Regions from separate parts of the Halomonas sp. B23F22_10 genome, predicted to be linked through region 2. Evidence: predicted binding sites of a transcription regulator. Region 2 holds the regulator's gene; each other region holds the start of a gene.
What was found. Region 2 encodes sigma-54, which starts transcription at its own class of promoters, with help from an activator protein. Its sites were predicted from a motif close to TGGCACNNNNNTTGCTNT; they were not measured.
Positions count from the first base shown of each region.

Region 1: ACGTNF_RS00680 (sugar phosphorylase) is a predicted target of sigma-54. The motif match lies at 4,289-4,306, and genes of this name have one in related genera.
Region 3: ACGTNF_RS02380 (urease accessory protein UreD) is a predicted target of sigma-54. The motif match lies at 2,105-2,122, and genes of this name have one in related genera.

Region 1 covers NZ_JBIEKF010000001.1:153,720-160,307, forward strand. The annotation lists gene ACGTNF_RS00670 (HAD-IIB family hydrolase) at 232-1,149, shown strand; gene ACGTNF_RS00675 (glycosyltransferase family protein) at 1,146-2,360, shown strand; gene ACGTNF_RS00680 (sugar phosphorylase) at 2,448-4,256, opposite strand; gene ACGTNF_RS00685 (heavy metal translocating P-type ATPase) at 4,539-6,588, shown strand, end outside.
Region 2 covers NZ_JBIEKF010000002.1:420,518-427,105, reverse strand. The annotation lists gene ACGTNF_RS06100 (HPr family phosphocarrier protein) at 98-367, opposite strand; gene rapZ (RNase adapter RapZ) at 372-1,271, opposite strand; gene ACGTNF_RS06090 (PTS sugar transporter subunit IIA) at 1,306-1,791, opposite strand; gene hpf (ribosome hibernation-promoting factor, HPF/YfiA family) at 1,795-2,106, opposite strand; gene ACGTNF_RS06080 (RNA polymerase factor sigma-54) at 2,219-3,619, opposite strand; gene lptB (LPS export ABC transporter ATP-binding protein) at 3,777-4,502, opposite strand; gene lptA (lipopolysaccharide transport periplasmic protein LptA) at 4,499-5,026, opposite strand; gene lptC (LPS export ABC transporter periplasmic protein LptC) at 5,023-5,607, opposite strand; gene ACGTNF_RS06060 (KdsC family phosphatase) at 5,612-6,169, opposite strand; gene ACGTNF_RS06055 (KpsF/GutQ family sugar-phosphate isomerase) at 6,184-6,588, opposite strand, start outside.
Region 3 covers NZ_JBIEKF010000001.1:535,514-542,101, forward strand. The annotation lists gene urtC (urea ABC transporter permease subunit UrtC) at 1-345, shown strand, start outside; gene urtD (urea ABC transporter ATP-binding protein UrtD) at 342-1,190, shown strand; gene urtE (urea ABC transporter ATP-binding subunit UrtE) at 1,184-1,882, shown strand; gene ACGTNF_RS02380 (urease accessory protein UreD) at 2,168-3,073, shown strand; gene ureA (urease subunit gamma) at 3,150-3,452, shown strand; partial or broken gene ACGTNF_RS02390 (urease subunit beta) at 3,623-3,925, shown strand; gene ureC (urease subunit alpha) at 4,048-5,781, shown strand; gene ureE (urease accessory protein UreE) at 5,792-6,295, shown strand; gene ACGTNF_RS02405 (urease accessory protein UreF) at 6,285-6,588, shown strand, end outside.

The DNA of each region.
Region 1 (6,588 bases), on a different contig from region 2:
CCAGCGGGGGCGCTGCTCGTTTCGGCCACCGCGGCCGGGGCGTCTCCCGGGGATGTCCCTTGATGGCGCAGACATGTCGCACTCTCGTGAGGCGCACGCCTTTTCATGGTGCACGCGGCCCGGGCGAGGGGGCGGCAGCGAGGGCGCCCGGCCCCGTCATCGCGCCGTCCGCGATCGATCTGGCACGTTACGTGCAGAGCCGTATCGAACAAGGTCACGAAAGGTGCTGCCATGTCCTCTCCCTCCTCCCGCCCCGACGTTCCCGGCCCGAGGCTGCTCTTCACCGATCTGGATGGCTCGTTGCTCGATCACCAGACCTATGACTGGTCGCCGGCCGCGGAGTGGCTGACGCGGCTGCGCGAGGAAGGCGTGCCGGTGATCCCGGTGACCAGCAAGACCCGCAGCGAGCTGCTGGCCCTGCGCCAGGCCCTGAATCTCGTCGACAGTCCCTTCGTGGCCGAGAACGGTGCGGTGGTGGGGCTGCCTGCCGCCTGGTGCCACGCCCGCCTGGAGCGCACCCCCGGCCCCGACGGACTGGTGATCAAGACGCTCGGCGTGGACATCGGCTTCATCCGCCAGCGCCTCGCGGTGTGGCGCGAGCGCCTGGGCGTGCGCTTCACGCCGATGGGCGAGATGCAGCTCGATGATCTGGTCGCCTTCACCGGGCTCAGCGAGGAGGAGGCGCGCCTGGCGCGGATGCGCGAGGGCAGCGAACCGCTGATCTGGGCCGACAGCGAGGCGCGGCTGGAAGACTTCCGCCAGGGGCTCGCCGGCGACGGCCTGCACCTGGTGCGCGGCGGGCGCTTCTGGCACGCCACCGGCGAGTCCGACAAGGGCCAGGCGGTGAGCTGGCTGAGCGAGCGCTTCACGGCCCTGCGCGGCGTGCGTCCGTTGACTCTGGCGCTGGGCGATGGGCCCAACGACATCGCCATGCTCGAGGCGGTGGATCAGGCGGTGGTGATCCGCGGCTGCCACGGCCTGGAGGTGTCGCCGCCACAGCCCGAGCTCTACCGCAGCCGGGAAAGCGGCCCGAGCGGCTGGGCCGAGGGAGTGAACTACTGGTGGGGGCGAGGCGGGCGCCGGCAAGCGCCGGCGCTGACGGCATCCGGCAGCCGCGATAACAACGACGTGGGGAGTGTCAGCGCATGAGCGATTTCCATCAGAACGGCATCATCACCGATTTTCACAACCTCACCCGCCGGCCGGTCGAGGAACTCGAGGCCGACCTGGTGCGCTTCTCGGCGCAGCGGCCGATGAGCCTGATCCTGCCGTCGCTCTATTCCGAGCTGGAGGGGCCGGCGCTCTCGCACATCGTCGACGAGCTGGCCCGGGTGCCCTATCTCTCCGAGATCGTGATCGGCCTCGACCGCGCCGATCACGCCCAGTTCGGCAGGGCCCGCGAGTTCTTCTCGCGGCTGCCCCAGCGTCATCGCATCCTGTGGAACGACGGCCCGGGCCTGCGCGCGCTGGACGCCGAGCTGGAAGCGCAGGGCCTCGCGCCCCAGCAGCCGGGCAAGGGGCGCAACGTCTGGTACTGCGCCGGCTACGTGCAGGCCTCCGGGCGCAGCGAGGCGGTGGCGCTGCACGACTGCGACATCCTCACCTACGATCGCGGCATGCTGGCGCGGCTGTTCTATCCGGTCGCGCACCCCTACTTCAACTACGAATTCTGCAAGGGCTACTACCCGCGCATCGCCGACGGCCGGCTCAACGGCCGGGTCTCGCGGCTGATGGTCACGCCGTTGCTGCGCGCGCTCAAGCAGATGTTCGGGCCGCTGCCGTACCTCGAGTACCTCGACTGCTATCGCTATGCGCTTTCCGGCGAGTTCGCCATGCGCACCGAGGTGCTCGACGGCATTCGCATCCCCGCCGACTGGGGGCTCGAGATCGGCGTGCTCTCCGAGGTGCATCGCAACTACTCCACCCGCCGGCTGTGCCAGGTGGATCTGGCCGACAGCTACGACCACAAGCACCAGCCGGTCTCCGAGGAGGACGCCTCCGGCGGACTCAACCGCATGAGCCTGGACATCGCCAAGGCGCTCTACCGCAAGCTGGCGACCCAGGGCGTGACCTTCAGCGCCGAGGGCTTCCGCACCCTCAAGGCCACCTACTACCGCATGGCGCTGGACCTGATCGAGGCCTACGACCACGACGCGCGGATGAACGGCCTGAGCCTCGACCGACACAGCGAGGAGCGGGCGGTGGAGCTGTTCGCCACCAACCTGCTCGAGGCCGGCGGCGTGTTCCTCGACAACCCCGGCGAGCGGCCCTTCATCCCCAGCTGGAACCGGGTGCGGGCGGCCATTCCCGACCTGCTGCCGCGCATGGCCGAGGTGGTGGAGGCCGACAACGCCGTCTGACCCCGCCGCCTGCCGCCACCAGCACCGCCCCCAGGCATTGGCCATGTGGGCGGTGCTTTTTACGCCGTTTTCCCGCTGACGGCGGATTTACCCGCTGCTGTTGACCAGCCACAGGGCGCCGTAGGGCGGCAGGGCATCCTCTGCTCGCCATGTCTCGCCGCCGATCCGGTCGCGCCACTCGCCTTCGTTGAGCGGCTCGAGCGCCAGCGGCTGGGGGCGATCGGTGACGTTGTGGATCGCCAGCAGACGGCGCCCGTCGGGCAGCGGGCCGCGCTCGACCACCAGCAGCGTGGCCGGCGTCTCGATCACCCGCTGGGACACGTCCGGATGGAAGCAGGGCTCGTCGCGGCGCACCTCGAGCAGCCGCTTCAGGGCCGTGAAGGCCTGGTGGGTCGAGGTGTGCGGGCTGTCGAGCAGCCGCTCCAGGGCGCCGCGATCCCAGTGGTGGCGGTTGATCGAGCGCAGCCGGCCGCTGCGCTCCATGCCCTCGATGTCGTTGAGGGTGCCGGTCAGCGCGTGCAGATAGAGCGCGGGGATGCCGCGCAGGCCGAGCATCAGCTGCTGGCTGCACAGGAAGCGCGGCATCTGCCAGGGGTCGGCGCCGCGGCGCGTGCCCTTCATGGCGTCGAACCAGGTGATGTTGATCTCGTAGGGCGAGTCCTCGCCGTCGTCCTTGGTGCGCATGCTGACGAAGCCGCCGAAGCGGTGCATCAGCTCGAGCAGCGCCTCGACCTCGTGGTGGGGCAGCCAGCCCTCCAGCGGGCGCACGCCGATGCCGTCGTGGCTGGCGGTGAAATTGAGGAAGCTGCAGCCCGGTGGCAGCTCGGGCAGGCTGCGCAGCCAGGCCGCCAGGGTGCCGGCCTCGCCGCTGGTAAAGGTGTGCAGCAGCAGCGGCGGCAGCGGGAACTGATAGACCAGGTGGGCCTCGTCCGGCGGCGTGCCGTCCTGTTCCAGCCGTTCGAGGCCCTGACGTTCAAGACCCTGACGTTCAAGACCAAAGTAGCTGATGTTCTCGCGGTGGGGCACGTTGGTCTCGGTGAGGATCAGCGTGCCCGGTGCCACGTGATCGACGATGGCGCGCAAGAGCCGCACCACTTCGTGGGTCTCCGGCAGGTGGATGCAGGAGGTGCCGACCTGCTTCCACAGGTAGGCGATGGCATCCAGGCGGATTACCCGCGCGCCCTGGCAGAGGTAGAACAGCAGGATGCCGACGAACTCCAGCAGCACGTCGGGATTGGCGAAGTTCAGATCGATCTGATCCTCGGAGAAGGTCGCCCACAGGTGGCGGGGGCCGCGGCGCGTCGGCACCTTGACCAGCAGCGGCGAGCTGCGCGGCCGCACCACCGCCGAGAGATCCGTGTCGGGATCCATCTCGATGAAGTAGTCACGCCCGGGCAGGTTGCCGCCGAGATAGTCGGCGAACCACAGCGACTCGCGGGACACGTGGTTGAGCACCAGGTCGACCCCGAGGTCGAGGCGGCTGGACAGGCGCCTCACCTGGGGCCAGTCGCCCAGCTGCGGGTCGACCTCGCGGTAGTGGATGACCGAGAAACCGTCGTCGCTGCTCCAGGGAAAGAAGGGCAGCAGGTGCACGCCGCTGAAGGTCTCCCCGAGGCGCCCGATGACGAAGTCGTCGAGCACGTCGAGGGGGGCCTGCTCGCCGTCGATCAGGCTGTCGCCGTAGGCGATCAGCCACTGGTCGCGTTCGCTCCACAGCGGCCGGGCGGGCGGCGCCTCCCCATCCGGGGGCGTCATGGGGGCCTGATGCGCCAGGAGGGTGAGCAGCCGGCGCAGCACCTCGTCGGCGCGAGGGCCATAGAGCATCGTCAGATGGCGGTGGGCCCGTTCGCGGAAGGTGCCGGCGGCCAGCGGCGTCGAGAGGGAAGGTTCCGGCATGGGCGATCGCCTCTTGTGGGGGTTTTCCTGAACATGCAGATGCCGTGCCACCTGTGAACATAGCGGACTAGGTGCGACTCGGCGACAAGCCGTCGAGCGGGGCCGGCCTACCGGAGACACATGAATACCTCCTCGTGGCTCCCGACGCCTTGCCTGGCGTGGGAGCTTCTCTCCGGCGTGTCGCGGGCACCCTCCGTGAAGGCCAATGTACCGCTTGAGTCTATAGCGGCTACAGGCTCTAGGCTGATGCCCTGTTTCGATGACGGGCCCCAGGAGGTCAGGATGGCGCAAGACGCCGTGCAGGAAGCCGAGAAGGATGCGTGCCGGCAACATCGGTGGCGCGTGGAGGGCATGGACTGTCCGGGCTGCGCCGGCAAGATCCGCGGCGCCCTGGAGCGTCTGGAGGGCGTGGAAGACGTGCGTGTCTCGGTCATGCAGGGCTCGCTGGCCCTCTATCTGGATGCCGGTCGTACGGCGCCCGAGGCCGTGGAATCGCTGGTCGAACGGCTGGGCTATGGCGTGCGTCGTCAGACGGCGGCTGCGGGGGGCGTTGCCGAGGCTTCGGCGGAGGCGGGCTGCTGTGCCGGGAACGACCCCGATCAGCACCAGGCGCGCGATCATGGCGATGGGGCCTCGCCGGCGGCCGGCGCCCCGGCTCCCCGGCGCTGGTATGCCACCGTCAAGGGGCGCCAGGCGCTGGCCACCGGGGCGGCGCTCGGTGTGGCCACGCTGCTGCGCCTCACCGTCGGCGCGGAGCTGGCCCACTGGGCCTTCCTCGCGGCCTGCCTGATCGGGCTGGCGCCGGTCGCCCGCCGCGCGGTGACGGCGGCACGGCTCGGCATGCCGTTCACCATCGAGATGCTGATGACCCTGGCCGCCGGCGGCGCGCTGATCATCGGCGCCGCCGAGGAGGCGGCCATGGTGGTGCTGCTGTTCGCGATCGGCGAGATCCTCGAGGGCGTGGCGGCCGACCGGGCCCGCTCGGGCATCCGCGCGCTGGCCGACCTGGTGCCCGGGGAGGCGCGGCTCGAGACCGCCGCCGGCGAGACCCGCACGGTGGACGCGTCCCGGCTGGCGGTCGGCCAGGTGGTGGTGGTGCGCCCCGGTGACCGGATTCCCGCCGACGGCACCATCCTCGCGGGCCGCTCGTCGATCGACGAGTCGCCGGTGACCGGTGAGTCGGTGCCGCGGGCCAGGGGCGAGGGCGACGAGGTGTTCGCCGGCTCGATCAATCACGATGCCGTGTTGCGGCTGCGCGTGTCCCGGCCGCAGGAGGACAACACCATCGCGCGCATCATCCGGCTGGTGGAGGAGGCCCAGGAGGCGCGGGCGCCCACCGAGCGCTTCATCGACCGTTTCAGCCGCGTCTACATGCCGGTGGTGGTCGGCCTGGCCGTGCTGGTGGCCGTGGTGCCGCCGCTGGCGCTGGGCGGCGCCTGGGGCGAGTGGACCTATCGCGCCCTGGCGCTGCTGCTGATCGGCTGCCCCTGCGCGCTGGTGATCTCGGTGCCGGCCTCGATCGCCTCGTCGCTTTCCAGCGGCGCCCGCCACGGGCTGCTGCTCAAGGGCGGCGCGGTGATGGAAGCCGCGGCCCGCACCGAGGCGGTGGCCTTCGACAAGACCGGCACCCTGACAGAGGGCCGGCCGCGGGTGACCGACGTGGTGCCGGCGGGCGATGACGTCGCCGTGCAAGACGTGCTTGCCCTGGCGGCGAGCCTCGAGCGCGACGCCAGCCATCCGCTGGCGTTGGCGGTGCTCGAGCACGCGGAATCACTCGGCGTCGCGCCCGGGATCGTCACCGAGGCGCGGGCGGTGCCCGGCCAGGGCGTCGAGGGGGCGATCGAGGGCCGACGGGCCTTCGTCGGCGCGCCGCGCCACGCGGCGGCACGCGGCACCTTGTCCGAGGCCCTGGGCGCACGCCTCGAGGCCCTCGAGGCCGAGGGTAAGACGGTGATCGTGGCGCTCGAGGACGGCGTGGCGGTGGGGGCGATCGCCCTGCGTGACGAGCCGCGGCGTGATGCCATGGCCGGCGTGGAGGCGCTGTCGGCGCTGGGCGTGCGCTCGGTGATGCTGACCGGCGACAACGATCGCACCGCCGCGGCCATCGCCGGGCGCCTCGGCATCGAGCGTCGCGCCGAGCTGCTGCCGGAGGGCAAGGTGGAGGCGATCCGCGAGCTGGCCCGCCATGAGCGGACGATGATGATCGGTGACGGCATCAACGACGCCCCGGCGCTGGCCAGCGCCCAGGTGGGCGTGGCGATGGGCTCCGGGACCGACGTGGCGCTGGAGACCGCCGACGGCGCGCTGCTGCGCAACCGGGTGGGCGACGCGG
Region 2 (6,588 bases):
GCCCCGGTAACGACACTCCGGACATGAAATAAGCCCGCGAGATAATCGCGGGCTTTTTTGTGTTCGAGGCTCGGTCGTTGATCTATGGCGTATCGCGTCAGGTCTCTTCGTCGAAGCGGGCCTCGAAAAGGGCTTCCAGCGCGTCCAGCACCGCCTCGCTGTCGTCGCCGTCGGCCTCCAGGGTCAGCTCGGTGCCGCAGGGGGCGGCCAGCATCAGCAGCGCCATGATGTTGGCGGCATCGGCCTGCTGGTCGCCGTGGCAGACGAGGACCCGTGAGGCGAAGGGCTGGCAGCACTGCACCAGGCGGGTGGCGGCGCGGGCGTGCAGGCCGCGCTTGTTGGTCAGGGTGAGCTTGCGGCTGGGCACGTGACTAGCGGTCCTTGGCGTCGTTCGGGGCGGGGAGCGTGAGTTGCAGGCCGAGCTCGCGGTGACGCAGGCGAACGCCGGCGTGGGTCTCGGCGAGGCGCCGGGACAGCCGCTCGGCCAGGTAGGTGGAGCGATGCTGACCGCCGGTGCAGCCGATTGCCACGGTCAGGTAGCTGCGCTGGCTGGCCCGGTAGCGGGGCAGCCAGCGTTCGACCCAGGCCAGGATGTCGGCGGCCATCTCGTCGACCACCGGATAGCTCTCGAGGAAGGCGATCACGCTGTCGTCGCGGCCGGTCGCCTCGCGTAGCTGAGGGTCCCAGTAGGGGTTGGGCAGGCAGCGGACGTCGAACACGATATCGGCGTCGAGCGGCACGCCGCGCTTGAAGCCGAAGGACTCGAGGGTCAGTGTCAGCCCTTCGCGGCGATGGCCGGCCACCTGGTCGGTGATGCGGCCGCGCAGGTCGTGCACCGAGAGTCGCGAGGTGTCGATCAGCAGGTCGGCGAGGTCGCGGATCTCCGCCAGGGCGTCTTCCTCGCGGTCGATCGCCTCGGCCAGCGTCATCTCGGTGTCTCGGGTCAGGGGGTGGCGGCGCCGGGTGGCGGAATAGCGCTCCAGCAGAATGCGTGCGTCGGTGGTCAGATAGATCACCTGGCACTGGATGTCGCGGGAGCGGACGTCATCGAGCAGCGCCGGGAAGCGCTCCAGGGCGTGGGGCAGGTTGCGGGCGTCGATGCTGACCGCCACGGCGCTGCGCAGGGACTGACCGCTGCGCAGCTCGTCGACCAGCGGGCCAAGCAGCATAGCCGGCAGGTTGTCGATGGCGTAGAAGCCGAGGTCCTCGAGGGCCTGCAGGGCGATCGACTTGCCGGAGCCGGAGCGTCCGCTGATGATGACGAGCTGCATGACGGGTCGGGTCTCCTGGTCGAGGCGGCGGCGCTCAGCCGCGACCGCTGGCGGCCGGTGCCTGTCGTCGGATGGCGTCGAGGAGGCTGTCGTGAAGCTCGCGCTGGCTGCCGGCCCGGCGCAGGGCGCTGCGGGTCTCGGCGTCGTTCATCACGCTGGCCACCTGGCCGAGCAGGGCGAGATGGGCGTCGTCAGCTTCCTCGGGAACCAGCAGCACGAACACCAGGTCGACGGGTTCGCCGTCGATGGCATCGAAGTCGACCGGTTCGGCGAGCTTGAGAAAGCCGGCGATGGGCGCCTTGCAGTGCGGGTTGCGGGAATGGGGAATGGCGACCCCGTGCCCGATGCCGGTGCTGCCCAGCCGTTCGCGCCCGATCAGCCGGCTGAAGACTTCCTGGCTGTCGAGACTCGGAATGTTCTGGGCAATGAAGGTGCTGAAGAATTCCAGCACTCGTTTCTTGCTCCCCCCGGGCACGCCGAAGAGGGTGCGCTCGGGGGGAAGGATGGTTTCAAGAGACATGGCTCAGCGGACGCTTGCGGCGCCCTGGGCGCGGGCCTGGGTCTTTTCCTTGTGCTTGACGAGCTGGCGGTCCAGCTTGTCGGCAAGGGCGTCGATGGCGGCGTACATGTCGGCATCCATCGCTTCGGCGTGCAGATCGGCACCGGCGGCGTGCAGCGTGCAGGCGGCCTGCTGGCGTTCTTTTTCGACGGAGAGCGTGACCTGAACGGTGGTGATGTTGTCGTAGTGACGTTCCAGGCGGGAGAGCTTCTCCTGCACGTAGTCACGCAGGGGCTCGGTCAATTCCACGTGATGGCCGGTGAGGTTGACTTGCATGACACGCTCCTTGCTCCTTGGGTGGTGACTCGATTGTAACCCTTTTTGGTGCCTTGCAAACCCCCCGCGACAGACGCGTTTTCACGCTCTGGAAATCGCCTTCGGCGGGGTCTCAGCCGAGGCGTTTCCGCTGGCTGGAAGACGGGATGTGCATCGCTTCGCGATACTTGGCGACGGTGCGACGGGCGACCTCGATGCCCTCCTCGGCGAGCAGGGTGACCAGCTTGCTGTCGGACAGCGGCTTGCGTGGCGGCTCGCCCTCGATCAGCTTGCGGATGCGGGCGCGGATCGCGGTGCTGGAGTGGGCGTCCTCGCCGTCGCCGACCTGGCTGGAGAAGAAGTACTTGAGTTCGAAGACGCCGCGCGGCGTGTGGATGAACTTCTGGGTGGTGACCCGGGAGATGGTCGATTCGTGCATCTCCACGGCCTGGGCGATGTCGGCCAGGATCAGCGGCTTCATGGCTTCCTCGCCGCGCTCGAGGAACTCGATCTGGCGGGTCATCACCTCGTGGCCGACCCGCAGCAGGGTATCGTTGCGGCTGGCCAGGCTCTTGATCAGCCAGCGCGCCTCCTGCAGGTGGTCCTTGAGAAATTGGTTGTCGTCGCTCTTGTCCGCGCGCTTGATCAGCGCCGCGTAGTCGGGCTGGATGCGCAGCCGCGGCATCGCCTCCGGGTTGAGCTCGACGCGCCAGCCCTGTGGGGTGTGGCGGGCGATCAGGTCGGGAATCACGTAGTCGCTGTCGCCGCTGGCGAATTCGCTGCCCGGCCGTGGGTCGAGGCCGCGGATCAGGGCGATGACCTCGTCGAGGGTGTCGTCGTCCAGCCCCAGGCGCCGCTTGAGCAGCCGGCGATCGTTGCCGGCCAGGGCCTCCAGGAACTGGCGCACCAGGCGCCGGGCCTGGGGCAGCAGCGGGGTGTCATCGGGCAGGGTGGCGAGCTGCAGCAGCAGGCACTCGCGCAGATCGCGGGCGAACACCCCGGTGGGCTCGAACTGCTGCAGGCGCAGCAGCACCGCTTCGACCTCGCGGGTGGCGAGCCCCTCGAGGGCCTGGGCGCGCAGGCCATCGCGCAGCTCGTCCAGCGGCTGATCCAGATAGCCGTCCGGGGTCACGGCATCGATCAGGCTCTCGGCGATGCGCCTCTCGCGCTCATCGAGACCGCTCATCGCCAGCTGCCAGACGAGATGGCTCTGCAGGCTCTGGTCGGCGGCCTGACGTTCGAAGTCGGGGGCCTCACCGCTGCCGCCGGCGTCCTGGAAGGTGTCGGACCAGTCGCTGTCGACGCTCAGCTCTTCCGGGATCTCGTCCGACCAGTCGTCGTCCGGCGTCTCGCTGACGGCCTGTTCGCCGAAGTCGTCCTCGAGCTCGAGCATGGGATTGGCCTCGAGGGCCTGCTGGATCTCCTGGCGCAGATCGAGGGTCGAGAGCTGCAGCAGGCCGATGGCCTGCTGCAGCTGAGGGGTCATGGTCAGCTGGGTGCCGACACGCAGTTGAAGGGATGCCTTCATGGCCATGGGCGAGCGGTCCGATCCTGCGGTAAAGAGGTCTTCCACCCTAGTGCCCGGGCGTCCGCCATGCAAGCGTGTTCGCAGCAATTAGCGTGCCAACGGCAATCGCCATGCCCGTCTGTGCATGGCGTTAGTATATCAGTGACTTGCGAAGGCCAAGGGGTCAGAGACGGAAGTCCTGGCCCAGATAGACGTCGCGCACCCGCTGGTTGGCGAGGATCTCCTCGGCGTCACCGTCGGCGATGATCTGGCCGTCGCCGACGATGTAGGCGCCGTCGCAGATGTCCAGCGTCTCGCGCACGTTGTGGTCGGTGATCAGCACGCCGATCTCGCGCGCCTTGAGCTGGCGGATGATGCCCTTGATGTCGCCCACCGAGATGGGGTCGACGCCGGCGAAGGGCTCGTCGAGCAGGATGAAGTCGGGTTCGGTGGCCAGCGCCCGGGCGATCTCGACCCGCCGGCGTTCGCCGCCGGACAGGCTCATGCCCAGGTTGTCGCGGATGTGGGTGATGTGGAACTCCTCCAGCAGCGCCTCCAGGCGCGCCTTGCGGCCGCTGCGGTCGAGATCGCGGCGGGTCTCGAGGATCGCCATGATGTTGTCGGCCACCGACAGCTTGCGGAAGATCGAGGCCTCCTGAGGCAGGTAGCCGATCCCGGCCTGGGCGCGCTGGTGCATGGCGGCGCCGGAGAGGTCGCGGTCGTCGATGGCGACACGGCCGGCGTCGGCACGGACCAGGCCGACGATCATGTAGAAGGAGGTGGTCTTGCCGGCCCCGTTGGGGCCCAGCAGGCCGATGATGCGGCCCTGCTGGATCTCCAGGCTGATGTCGTGGACCACGCGGCGACGCTTGTAGCTCTTGGCCAGGTTCCGGGCGCTGAGGGTCTTCATGGGCCGTCCTGTTGTTCCGGCTCGAGGGTCATGCGCACGCGCTGGCTCTCGCCGACGCCCTGGGCATCGGAGCGCGCCTGCACCACCCGGCGATCGAGGAAGTATTCGAGGTAGCCGCCGTCGAAGGTGTCGCCGCCCTGGTGAAGTTCGGCCTGGTCGACCAGCTCGATGCGCCGCTCGGCCACGTGGTAGATCACGGTGCGGCCCCAGGCGCGGACCAGCGGCTGGTCCGGGGAAGGCTTCTGCTCCAGGTAGGCGCGCTGGCCGGTAGCGGTGGCGGTGGTCAGCTGGCCGGCGTCGTTGCGCTGGATCTCCACGCGGTCGCCGGTCAATTGCATGCTGCCCTGCTGGATGCGCACGTCGCCCTGGTAGACGGCGGTGCCGGCGCGATCGTCGAGATCCAGCCGGTCGGCCTCGACCTGGATGGGGGCGCTGGCATCGCCTTCCAGTGCCAGGGCGGCGGGGGCGGCCAGCATCGTGGCGAGCAGCGCCGCGCTGAGCAGTGAAGCGAGGGGTCGCGTCATGACTCGGGGTCCTCCTGGGTGTCCGGCGGGTGGTGGCCGCGCACATTGTCGGTCAGTCGGGCGCGGTTGTCATCGAGCCAGGCGTCGAAGCGCTCGCCGCGCATCCACTGCGGTGGCTGGCTGAGTCGCGCCGGCGTGTCGCTCCAGGCGTGACCGGCGATGCTGTCGTAGTGCAGGAGCTCGGTCTCGAGCCGCCAGCGCTCCTCGGGGGCGGTCAGTACCGCCTGGCCCTCGAGAGTGAGCAGGCGCTGCCCGTCTTCCAGGCGTCCACGCTGAGCGTCGGCCAGCCACAGTCGGCCCTCGCTGTCGCGGAGCTCGGCGTGGGGCGTGGTCAGTCGGGTGGCGTCGTCGACGGGCGTGTGCTCCAGGCGCGGCGTGGTCAGGCGCTGGTGCGGCGCGCCCTGGGTATCGAAGCGCGTCAGGTGCGCGTCTTCCAGATAGTAGTCGGGCTCTCCCGTCTCGCCCTGGGGCGCGGGGCCCGGCGGTGCGTCGGGGCGCTGGTCGAGCAGCGCCAGGCCGCCGCCGAGGGCGAGCAGCAGCAGGAACAGCCAGGTGCGAAAGCCGGGGCGGGGGAGGCGCATGGCGTCAGTCCTGGCCGTTCAGATAGGTGTCGAGCACGGCATCCAGCCGGCCCTGGGCCCGGAGCAGGGTGTCGCAGATCTCGCGTACCGCGCCATGGCCGCCCTCGCGCTCGGTGATCCAGTCGGCGTGCTGGCGGATATAGCTCGGCGCGCCGGGCACGCTGATGCCGACGCCGGCCTGGTGGATCGGGGCCAGGTCGGGCAGGTCGTCACCGCAGTAGGCGACCTCGGAGAGGTCCAGCGCCAGGTCCCGGCACAGCTGGCGCAGCGTCGGCAGCTTCTTCTCGATGCCCTGATGGAGATGCCGGATGCCGAGCGCGCTGGCGCGGCGAGTGACCATCGGCGAGTCGCGGCCGGTGATCAGTGCCACCTGAATGCCGGCTCGCTGCACCAGCTTGAGGCCGTGGCCGTCGAGGGTGTGGAAGGCCTTGAGGCTGTCGCCGTCGGCATCGAAGTAGAGGCGGCCGTCGGTCAGCACGCCATCCACGTCCAGGGCCAGCAGGCGCACATGGCGCAGCCGTTCGACCAGATCCGGGTGCTGCAGAGGGGCGTCGAGGGACATGGAATCTCCTTGGGTCAGATGACGCCGCTGGCCAGCAGGTCATGCATGTGCAGGGCGCCTACCGGGCGGCCGTCGTCGCCCACCACGGCCAGGGCGGTGATGCGGTTGTCTTCCATCAGGCGCACGGCCTCGGCGGCCAGGGTGTCGGGCGAGACCCGCTTGCCGGGCACGGTCATCACCTGATCCACCGTCAGCGACGACAGGTCGCTGAACTGATCCAGGGTGCGACGCAGGTCGCCGTCGGTGTAGACCCCGGCCAGCAGGCCGTCGGGGGCGATCACGCAGGTGAAGCCGAGCCCCTGACGGGTGATTTCCAGCAGCGCATCGCGCAGCGGGCTGCCCAGCGCGACCTTCGGCAGGCGGCTGCCCTGGTGCATCAGGTCCGAGACCTTGAGCAGCAGGCGCTTGCCGAGGCTGCC
Region 3 (6,588 bases), on a different contig from region 2:
GTCTCGGCGATGCTCGCCGGCGTGGCCGGCGCGCTCTACGTGCCCCAGGTCGGCATCATCAACCCCGGCGAGTTCTCGCCCATCTTCTCCATCGAGGTAGTGCTGTGGGTCGCCCTGGGCGGCCGTGGCACCCTCTACGGCGCGGTGATCGGGGCGCTGGTGGTCAACTATGCCAAGACGGTGTTCACCGGGGTGATGCCGGAGGCCTGGCTGTTCGCCCTCGGCGGGCTGTTCGTGGTGGTCACGGTGCTGCTGCCGAAGGGCGTGGCCGGCCTGCTGGCGTCGCTGCGTCGCCGTCGCGATGACGACGCCTCCGAGACACCCGCGCAAGGAGCGAGCTCATGAACCTGCTCAAGGAGATGGCCAGCCGCGATCGCGTCTTCGACTTCATGGCGCCGGCGCGCTCGCCGGTGGACGTGCGCCACGGTCCCATCCTGTATCTGGAGGACGTCAGCGTCAGCTTCGACGGCTTCCGCGCCATCAATGACCTGAACCTGACCATCGACGACGGCGAGCTGCGCTGCATCATCGGCCCCAACGGCGCCGGCAAGACCACCATGATGGACATCATCACCGGCAAGACCCGGCCCGATCACGGCTCGGTGTGGTTCGGCAGCCGCCACGACCTGCTGACCATGAAAGAGCCGCAGATCGCGAGCCTCGGCATCGGCCGCAAGTTCCAGAAGCCGACCGTCTTCGAGGCGCTGACGGTGTTCGAGAACCTCGAGCTCGCCATGGCCGCCGACAAGCGCATCTGGCCGACATTGACCGCCCGACTCTCCGGCGAGGCGCAGGACCGCATCGACGAGGTGCTGGTCACCATCGGCCTGACCGCGCACCGCGATCGGCCGGCCGGGATCCTCTCCCACGGCCAGAAGCAGTGGCTGGAGATCGGCATGCTGCTGATGCAGCGGCCGCGGCTGCTGCTGGTCGACGAGCCGGTGGCGGGGATGACCGAACAGGAAATGGAGCGCACCGCCGAGCTGCTCACCGGCCTGGCCGGCAAGCAGTCGGTGGTGGTGGTCGAGCACGACATGGGCTTCGTGCGCTCGATCGCGCGCACCGTGACGGTGCTGCACCAGGGCAGCGTGCTGGCCGAGGGCAGCATGGATCAGGTGTCGAGCGACCCGAGGGTGGTCGAGGTCTATCTCGGCACCGAGTCGGACAACACGGAGGACGCCCGATGCTGAGCATTCGCGCACTCGATCAGTACTACGGCGAGAGCCACACCCTGTGGGGCGTCGACCTCGAGATCCCGGCCGGGCAGTGCACCTGCGTGATGGGCCGCAACGGGGTGGGGAAGACCACCCTGATGAAGGCGGTGATGGGCGAGGTCGCGGTGGCCTCGGGCAGCCTGCGCTACGCCGATGACGTGGAGCTGACGAAGAAACGCGTCGAGGATCGCTCGCGGCTCGGCATCGGCTACGTGCCCCAGGGCCGCCATATCTTCCCGCTGCTGACCGTGGAGGAGAACCTGCGCACTGGCCTGGCGGCCCGCGGCGACCGCGCCAGGCGCATTCCCGAGCGCATCTACGAGCTGTTCCCGGTGCTGGCCGAGATGCGCCACCGGCGCGGCGGCGACCTCTCCGGCGGCCAGCAGCAGCAGCTGGCCATCGGCCGGGCCCTGGTGCTGGAGCCGAAGCTCTTGATCCTCGACGAGCCGGGGGAGGGCATCCAGCCCAATATCGTCGCCCAGATCGGCGAGGTGATCCGCCGGCTGATCAAAGAGGACGGCCTGACCGTGTTGCTGGTGGAGCAGAAGCTGCCCTTCGCCCGCAAGTACGCCGACCGCTTCGCGATCATGGATCGCGGCCGGCCCGTGGCCGAAGGGGGAATCGACGAGCTCGACGACGAGCTGATCAAGACCCACCTGACCGTCTGACGCCGAGCGTCGGACTCGGCGCACCCGCACCACGCCCGTCGCGAGGTCCCCTCCCGACGGGCGTGGTGCATCATGCTGGTGCGAAAGAGAAAAAATGCGATCGATATCAGTGCGCCACGAGGACCTGGGTGTACCTTCCTGGTGCAGTGCGGCCTTGGGATACGCCATTGTGTACAACATAAAATGTTGTTTATTAATGGTTATTTTTTGATTTCACCAACTTGGTACGTGACTTGCTCAAGTCAGGGCAATGGACAACAGCCACCCGACCGACAGGACCCGTCGATGACCGCCATTCCGCGTGCCCTCCCGCCGCCCGCCGAGTCGGGCCACCGCTTCGACGGCGAGCGTCGCTGGGCGGCGTCGCTGTCGCTGGCCTTCGATGCCCGCGACGATGGCCATACCCGCTTGCTCAAGGCTCGCCACCAGGGCCCGCTGCGCGTGCAGCGTCCCTTCTATCCGGAGGCCCCCGACGAGGCGGGCCGCCCCGGCGCCTGCCACGTCTATCTGCTGCATCCGCCCGGCGGCCTGGTCAGCGGCGACGAGCTCGCCATCGAGGCGCGGCTCGCGCCCGGGGCCCGGGCGCTGCTCACCACGCCGGCGGCCAACAAGCTCTATCGTGCCGACAGCCAGGGCGTGCGCTGGCATCAGCACACCCGGCTCGACGTGGCCGAGCACGCGCTGCTGGAGTGGCTGCCCCAGGAGACCATCGCCTTCGACGGCTCGAAGGGCAGCCAGATGACCGACATCGAGCTGGCCGCCGGGGCGCGCTGCCTGGGCTGGGAGGTGCTGGCGCTGGGGCGGCCGGCAAGCGAGCTGCCCTATGTCTCCGGCGCCATCGAGCAGCGCTTTCGTCTGACCCGCGAAGGGCGCCCGCTGTGGTGCGAACGCCAGCTGCTGGACCCGGTCCATCGTCGCTTCCGCGGCGCCTGGGGACAGGGTGGCGCCGGCGTTCAGGCGACGCTGTGGGCGGTGGGGCTCGACGACGAGGCCGGTGCGATCGCCGCGCTGCGCGAGGCGCTGCCGGCGAGCCGGGAATGGGCGGTGACGGTGCGCCAGGGCGTGCTGCTGCTGCGCTACCTGGGCGATGAACGCAACGTCGCCTGGTCGCTGTGCCAGCGGGCCTGGGAAGTGCTGCGCCCGCGGCTGGCGGGGCGGCCGGCCTGCGTGCCGCGCATCTGGCTGACCTGACGGACTGACACCAGCCGGGGCGTGCCCGCCATGCGCCGGCATCGAACGATCACGATATGGCGAGGGAGTGACCGCGATGGAACTGACCCCGAGAGACAAGGACAAGCTGCTGCTGTTCACCGCCGGCCTGCTGGCCGAGCGGCGCCGCGACCGCGGCCTGAAGCTGAACTATCCGGAGGCCGTGGCGCTGATCAGCTGCGAGATCATGGAAGGCGCCCGCGATGGCAGGAGCGTCGCCGAGCTGATGGGCGCGGGCCGCGAGATCCTCGGACGCGACGACGTCATGGAGGGCGTGGCCGAGATGGTCGACGAAGTGCAGGTGGAGGCGACGTTCCCCGACGGGACCAAGCTGGTCACCATCCATCACCCCATCGTCTAAAACTGGCGGCACTCGATCAGGCCGTGTTGGCTTCGCGACGAAAAATGCTCATTTACTCGAGTGCACTCGGGCACGAGCCCGGTCCGTTTTTTCGCCGCCGCCTTGCCTGATCGTCGTCCGCGCAGTCTTTCGTCAATGGGATAACCGCCAATAACGAAGAGGGAGCATCGATGATTCCCGGTGAATATCGGCTTCAGGACGGCGAGATCGCGCTCTGCGAGGGACGTGAACGCATCACCCTCGAGGTGGCCAACACCGGCGACCGCCCGGTGCAGATCGGTTCCCACTATCACTTCGCCGAGGCCAACCCGGCACTGGTCTTCGATCGGGACCTGGCACGCGGCCGGCGCCTCGACGTGGCCGCGGGCACGGCGATCCGCTTCGAGCCTGGCCAGTCGCGGGAGGTGACGCTGATCCCGTTCGTCGGCCATCGGCGCATCTACGGCTTCCGTGGCGACGTCATGGGGGCGCTTTCTATCGCTCCCGAAGCCGAGCGTCATGCTTCTACCGCTCCCGAAGCCGAGCGTCATGCCTCTGCCGCGCCCGAGGCTGAGCGTCCTTCGTCATCCCGCGATGCCGATCAAGGAGAGTCGTCATGACGGATAACACGCCCAACGCCACCCCCAGCAGGATCAGTCGCCGGGCCTATGCCGACATGTACGGCCCCACGGTGGGTGACCGCGTGCGCCTGGGCGACACCGAGCTGTGGATCGAGATCGAGCGCGACGCGACCCATTACGGCGACGAGGTGAAGTTCGGCGGCGGCAAGGTGATCCGCGACGGCATGGGCCAGAGCCAGCGCGTCGATGACGCGGTCATGGACACCGTCATCACCAATGCCCTGATCCTCGACTGGTGGGGCATCGTCAAGGCCGACGTGGGCCTCCAGGGCGGGCGCATCGCGGCCATCGGCAAGGCCGGCAACCCGGACACCCAGCCCGACGTGGAGATCGTCGTCGGCCCCGGCACCGAGGTGATCGCGGGCGAGGGCAAGATCCTCACCGCCGGCCACATCGACGCCCACATCCACTTCATCTGCCCGCAGCAGGTGGAGGAGGCGCTGGCCAGCGGCGTGACCACCATGCTCGGCGGCGGCACCGGCCCCGCCACCGGCTCGAACGCCACCACCTGCACCCCGGGCGCCTGGCACCTGGGCAAGATGCTGCAGGCGATCGACACCCTGCCGATGAACATCGGCCTGCTCGGCAAGGGCAACGCCAGCCTGCCCGAGGCGCTGGAGGCCCAGCTCGAGGCCGGCGCCATGGGCCTCAAGCTGCACGAGGACTGGGGCACCACGCCGGCCTCCATCGATACCTGCCTGTCGGTGGCCGAGCGCTATGACGTGCAGATCGCCATCCACACCGACACCCTCAACGAGTCGGGCTTCGTCGAGGACACCCTGGGGGCGTTCAAGGAACGCGCCATCCACACCTATCACACCGAGGGCGCCGGGGGCGGCCACGCGCCGGACATCCTGACCGCCTGCGCCAAGCCCTACGTGCTGCCGTCGTCGACCAACCCGACCCGGCCTTATACCGTTAACACCATCGACGAGCATCTCGACATGCTGATGGTGTGTCACCACCTCGACCCGAACATCCCCGAGGACGTGGCCTTCGCCGACTCGCGCATTCGCCGCGAGACCATCGCCGCCGAGGACATTCTCCACGACCTGGGCGTGATCTCGATGATCGCCTCGGACTCCCAGGCCATGGGGCGGGTCGGCGAGGTGATCTGCCGCACCTGGCAGACCGCCCACAAGATGAAGCTGCAGCGCGGCCTGCTGCCCGAGGACGAGGCGCTGGGCGCCGACAACTTCCGCGCCAAGCGCTATATCGCCAAGACCACCATCAACCCGGCCATCACCCACGGCATCGGTCACGAGGTGGGCTCGGTGGAGGTCGGCAAGCTGGCCGACCTGGTGCTGTGGGACCCGGCCTTCTTCGGCGTCAAGCCGGCGCTGATCCTCAAGGGCGGCATGATCGCCGCCGCGCCGATGGGCGATCCCAACGCCTCGATTCCGACCCCGCAGCCGGTGCACTACCGGCCGATGTTCGGCGCCTTCGGCCGCGCCGCGAGCGCCACTCGGGTGACCTTCGTCAGCCAGGCGGCTCTGGAGGCGGGCATCAAGGAGCGGCTGGGGCTCGACAGCGAGCTGGTGGCCTGCAGGAACGTGCGCGAGGTGCGCAAGGGCGACATGAAGCTCAACGACGCCTGCCCCGAGCTCAGCGTCGACCCGCAGACCTACGAGGTGCGCTGCGAAGGCGAGCTCCTGACCTGCGAGCCGCTGGCCGAGCTGCCGCTGGCCCAGCGCTATCACCTGTTCTAAGGAAGTGACGATGCTGACATTGACCGAACGCCTGGGGCCGATCGAGGCGAGCGCCGCCGTCGACACCCTGACCCTGGACTACACGACCCGCACCCGCGGGCGCTTCAAGGCCAGCTCCGATGGCGGCCGAGAGGTCGGGGTCTTCCTCGACCGCGGGCCGGTGCTGCGCCATGGCGACGGGCTGACCGGCGAGGACGGCCAGGCCATCCGCGTCCAGGCCGCGGTGGAGCCGGTGGTCACCGCGCGCCTCGAGGCCGGCCTGCCGCTGGCGCGGCTGAGCTATCACCTGGGCAACCGCCACGTGCAGCTCGCCATCGGGGTCGATGGCGATGGCCTCGGCTGGGTCCGCTTCCCGCCGGATCACGTGCTGGAGGCGCTGGCCGAGCGCCTGGGCGCGCGGCTCGAGCACCACGACGCGCCCTTCGATCCCGAGCCCGGCGCCTATGCCCGCGCCGGGGAAGGCGGCCATCACCATCATCACGGCCACCATCACGGTCATGACCATGCCCACTGAGTCGAGCGACGATCTGGCGCTGCTCGGGCTGCTGCAGCTGGTCAGCCCGGCGCTGCCGATCGGCGCCTTCGCCTGGTCCCAGGGCCTGGAAAGCGCCTTCGAGCTCGACTGGGTGAGCGGCGAGGACGATCTCGGCGAGTGGCTGGAGGGCGTGCTCGACGACGGCCTCGCGCGCTGCGAATTGCCGGCCCTGGCGCGCTTCATGGCGGCCTGGGCCGAGGGCGACGTCGAGGCGCTCGAGCACTGGAACGGCTGGCTCGCCGCCACCCGCGAGACCGCCGAGCTCGCCGCCG